Regions from separate parts of the Sanguibacter sp. HDW7 genome, predicted to be linked through region 2. Evidence: predicted binding sites of a transcription regulator. Region 2 holds the regulator's gene; the other holds the start of a gene.
What was found. The regulator HspR, encoded in region 2, represses chaperone genes until heat shock. The targets are predictions, from matches to a motif close to AAGTTGAGTCNNNNNGACTCAACTT.
Positions count from the first base shown of each region.

Region 1: the regulator HspR is predicted to act here: its motif matches at 1,005-1,029, upstream of G7063_RS13810 (ATP-dependent Clp protease ATP-binding subunit).

Region 1 covers NZ_CP049862.1:3,059,400-3,061,760, reverse strand. Annotated here, with positions in the region: gene G7063_RS13815 (alpha/beta hydrolase) at 1-936, opposite strand, end outside; gene G7063_RS13810 (ATP-dependent Clp protease ATP-binding subunit) at 1,078-2,361, shown strand, end outside.
Region 2 covers NZ_CP049862.1:251,538-253,898, reverse strand. Annotated here, with positions in the region: gene G7063_RS01075 (DUF1540 domain-containing protein) at 170-469, opposite strand; gene G7063_RS01070 (heat shock protein transcriptional repressor HspR) at 623-1,027, opposite strand; gene G7063_RS01065 (DnaJ C-terminal domain-containing protein) at 1,034-2,017, opposite strand; gene grpE (nucleotide exchange factor GrpE) at 2,092-2,361, opposite strand, start outside.

The DNA.
Region 1 (2,361 bases), 540 kb from region 2:
GCTGCGCGCCGGCTCGGGGGAGAGCGCCAGGTCGTGCGCGCCGCCCGGGACCTGCTCGTACACGACGTCCTCGCCGAGGCCCGGCGCGAGCGCGGCGGTGTGCTCGACCGCGAGCACGGAGTCGGTCGTGAGGACGTCCGGGTGGTCGTGGACGTGGTCCCCGGTCGCGTCGGACGTCAGCACGAGCACGGGGCACGTGATGTCGAGGCCGCGGGCGACGCGCGCGTGCGCGCGGCGCACGGACGCGATCCAGCGCGCCCGGACGGGGAAGCCCTCGATCGGCTTCCACGCGAGGTCGTAGTCCCACTCGCCGCCCGTGCTCGCGTGGAGCGCGCGCCCGTAGTGCGGCGCGAGGCTCCCGACGACCATGCGCGGCGCAACCTTCGCGAGGACGCGCAGACCCTGCGTGCCGACGGTCCGCATGAGCGCGGTGTCGTTGAGCTCGAGCCACGGGCTGTTGAGGACGAGCGCGTCGATCCGCCCGGGACGGGCGTTCGCCCACAGCGACGCGACGAGCCCGCCGGTCGAGTGGCCGAGCAGCGCGATGCGGGCGTGCTGCTCGTCGTCCCGCACCACGGCGAGAGCCGCGTCGAGGTCCTCGGCGTGGACGGCGAGGTCGTCGACGATGTTGGCCGTCTGCCCGGGCCGCAGCGACCGTCCGTAGCGACGCAGGTCGACCGCGTAGAAGTCCCAGCCCGCCGTGGCGAGGGCGTCGCCGACGTGCGCCTGGAATAAGTAGTCGACGAACCCGTGGACGTACAGCACCGCGCGGTCGTGCCGTGGCCCGCGCGTGAGGCGCACGAGCGTGACGTCCACGGGTCCCTCGTCGTCGGACCCCAGGTGCAGCGTGCGCTGCTCCCATCCCTCCCCGAGGATGTCAGGGGACCAGGTGCCGGCAGGACGAGGTGCGGGCGTGCCCGTAGGGAAGAACGTCATGCTCGATCATTGCACCGCGGGCCTGCGGGGACGAGAGGAACTTCCGCGCGGTGCAGGGTGGTGCTGCAAAGTTGAGCGGAATAGACTCAAGTCTGACGGGGTTGCTCTGACGAGACCCACCCCGACCCGAGAGGAGACCCCATGGAGTCCAGCTTCACCACCGCGTCGCAGCAGGCGATCGGTGACGCCATCCGCGCCGCCGGAGCCGCCGGCAACCCGCAGATCGAACCCCTCCACCTCCTCGGCGCCCTTCTCGAGCAGCCCGACGGGCTCGCCGTCGCCCTGCTCGGCGCCGCGCACGTCGATGTCAAGGACGTCGGCCGTCGCACCCGCACGGCCCTCGTCGCGCTTCCGTCGTCGCAGGGCGGCTCCGTCTCGGAGCCCACCGCGTCCCGCGCCCTCGGCAACGTCCTCGAGGCCGCGAAGAAGGAGTCGGCCGCGCACGGCGACGACTACATCTCCGCCGAGCTCCTCCTCCTCGCCCTCGCGACCGTCGACTCCCCGGCGGCCTCCGCACTGCGCGAGTCCGGCGCGACGACCGACGCGCTCCGCGCCGCGCTGCCCGCCGTCCGCGGCACGGGCCCCGTGACGTCCGCCAACCCCGAGGGCACGTGCAAGACGCTCGAGAAGTACGGCATCGACCTCACCCAGCAGGCCCGCGACGGCCGCCTCGACCCGGTCATCGGCCGCGACTCCGAGATCCGCCGCGTCGTCCAGGTCCTCTCTCGCCGCACCAAGAACAACCCCGTGCTCATCGGCGAGCCCGGCGTCGGCAAGACCGCCGTCGTCGAGGGTCTCGCCCAGCGCATCGTCGCGGGCGACGTGCCCACGTCCCTCCAGGGCAAGCGGCTCGTCGCGCTCGACATCGCCGCGATGGTCGCGGGCGCCAAGTACCGCGGCGAGTTCGAGGAGCGCCTCAAGGCGGTCCTCCAGGAGATCAAGGACTCCGACGGCGAGGTCGTCACCTTCATCGACGAGCTCCACACGGTCGTCGGTGCGGGCGGCGGCTCCGAGGGCGCGATGGACGCGGGCAACATGCTCAAGCCCATGCTCGCCCGCGGCGAGCTGCGCCTCGTCGGCGCGACGACGCTCGACGAGTATCGCGAGCACGTCGAGAAGGACCCTGCGCTCGAGCGTCGCTTCCAGCAGGTCTTCGTCGGCGAGCCGTCCGTCGAGGACACCGTCGCGATCCTCCGCGGCCTGAAGTCCCGGTACGAGGCCCATCACGGCGTGACGATCTCCGACGGCGCGCTCGTCGCTGCCGCGCGTCTCTCCAACCGCTACATCACGGGCCGCCAGCTGCCCGACAAGGCGATCGACCTCGTCGACGAGGCGGCGAGCCGCCTCCGCATGGAGATGGACTCCTCGCCCGTCGAGATCGACACGCTCCAGCGCGTCGTCCGGCGCCTCGACGCGGAGATCCTC
Region 2 (2,361 bases):
GACGCGTGGACGCCGACCGGTCCGGGGGGACGGTCGGCGCACGCGGGTCGCGTCGGTGCTCGTGCGTCGCCAGGGGGCGCACGAGCGTCGGGGGACACGAGAGGCCCGGGAACCACAGGTTCCCGGGCCTCTCGTGGTGCAGCGTCCCCGCGTGGGGAGCGCAGTAGGTTCAGACGCGCTCGTACGTGAGGCAGTCGGCCTCGTGCGTCGAGCCCGCGCCGATGCGGACCGACGACGCCGTGCACTCGAGGTGGTCGTTGTGCGAGCACTCGGCGCGCTGGCAGGCGCCGACCGACGCCACGACGCGCGCGAGCCCGCCCTTCGTCGACAGCGGGATGAACGTCGCGCACGACGCGTCGCCCGGGGTGCCAGCGACCGTGATCGCGCCCGCGTGGCAGCCGTCGTGGTTGTACGAGCAGCCCTCGATCGTGCACGAGCTCACGTGGGGCAGGGTGGTGGTTCCGTCCATCGGGTCCTCCTTGGTCCGGCCCCGGATCGTCCGGGGGCTCTACCGAGGAGAGTAGGCACGTCCGGCCAGTTGCGTAAAGGAAGGTAAGGCTCATCAGAACCGCGGAATCCTGCGGTTTTTAAGGCACGGCGGTGTTGCGGAAATGGTCGGCGCTCAGCGCCGCGGCCGCCACACGACGAGCGTCCCGCCACGCTCCTGCGGCACGTGCTTGCCGCGCGGCACCGCGACGATGTCGCCCGACGCGTCCGCGGTGAAGATGCGGTGACCCGGGTCGAGGGCCGTCGCGAGCATCTCGACGCGCCCGCGGAGCAGCCGCACCTGGTCCTCGAGGTGGAGGATGCGGCGGATGCCCGCGAGGTTGATGCCCTCGTCCTGGCTGAGGTGCTGGATGGTCCGCAGCCGCTCGACGTCGCGCGCGCTGTAGCGGCGCCCCCGCCCGACGGTGCGGGAGGGGACGACGAGCCCGAGGCGGTCGTACTGACGCAGCGTCTGCGGGTGCATGCCGGCGAGCTCGGCGGCTCGCGAGATCGGCAGCACGGGAACGTCGGCGGCGTCCATGACGGGTCAGTCCCTCGCGCGCGAGATCAGGTCGGCGCGGACATCCGTGCCCGCGGTCGCGTCACGGAACGCCTCGACGGCCGCTCGCGCGTCCGCCGAGAGGTTCTGCGGGACGACGACCTGCACGGTGACGAGCAGGTCGCCCGTCGCCTTCGCCGTCTGGACGCCACGGCCCTTGACGCGCAGGACACGGCCCGAGGGCGTGCCGGGCGCGACCTTGACCTTGACCGTCGCCCCGTCGAGCGTCGGAACCTCGAGCTGTGCACCGAGGGCGGCCTCGTCAAACGTCACGGGCAGCGTGACGCGCAGGTTGTGGCCGTCGAGCGAGAACACCGGGTGGGGTGCGACCTTCACCGTGATGAGGAGGTCGCCCGCCGCGCCGCCGCCCGTGCCGGGGCGGCCCTTGCCGCGCAGACGGATCTTCTGGCCGTCGCGCACGCCTGCGGGGATGCGTGTCTTGATGGTGCGGTGCTCGATGTCGAGCGCGACCTCGTCGCCCGTGACGGCCTGCCGGAACGGCAGCGTCACTGACGTCGTGAGGTCCGCGCCCTGCTGGGGCCGGGGACCGGCGCGGAAGCCCGCGCCGCCGCCACCGCCGTTGAAGAGGCCGCCGAGGATGTCCTCGAAGCCGCCTCCGCCGCCGAAGCCCGCACGGCCACCGCCGCGACCGCCGGCGCCGCCGAACATCGAGCCGAACATGTCCTCGAAGCCGCCCGCACCCGCGCCGCCGGGGCCCGCGGCGAAGCGTGCTCCGCCACCCATCGCGCGGATCGCGTCGTACTTCTCGCGCTCCTCGGCGTCGGAGAGCACCGCGTAGGCCTCGCCGACCTCCTTGAAGCGCTCCTCCGCCTTGGGGTCGCCGGCGTTCTGGTCCGGGTGGTACTGGCGCGCGAGCTTGCGGTACGCCTTCTTGATCGCGGCGCCGTCAGCGTCCTTCGGGACGCCGAGCGCGGCGTAGAAGTCCTTCTCGAGCCAGTCCTGTCCGGTCAACGCGGTCCTTCCTTGCTGTTGTACGTGGGGTGCGGTCGCGGCGGGCCCGGGTGGGGCCCGCCGCGACCGAGAGGTTACTGCTGGGGTCCGACGACGGCGACGCGCGCCGCGCGGACGATCTTCTCGCCGATGCGGTAGCCGGGCTCGATGACGAACTTCACGGTCGTCGTCGTGGCCTCGGCCGAGTCCTCGTGCATGAGGGCGTCGTGCACCGTCGGGTCGAACTCCTCGCCGACGGCGCCGAAGCGCTCGATCTCGAACTTGCCGAGAACGCCGTCGAGCTTGTCCGAGATGGCCGCGAACGGCCCCTCGAGCTCGCCAGCCTGGCGGGCGCGGTCGACGTC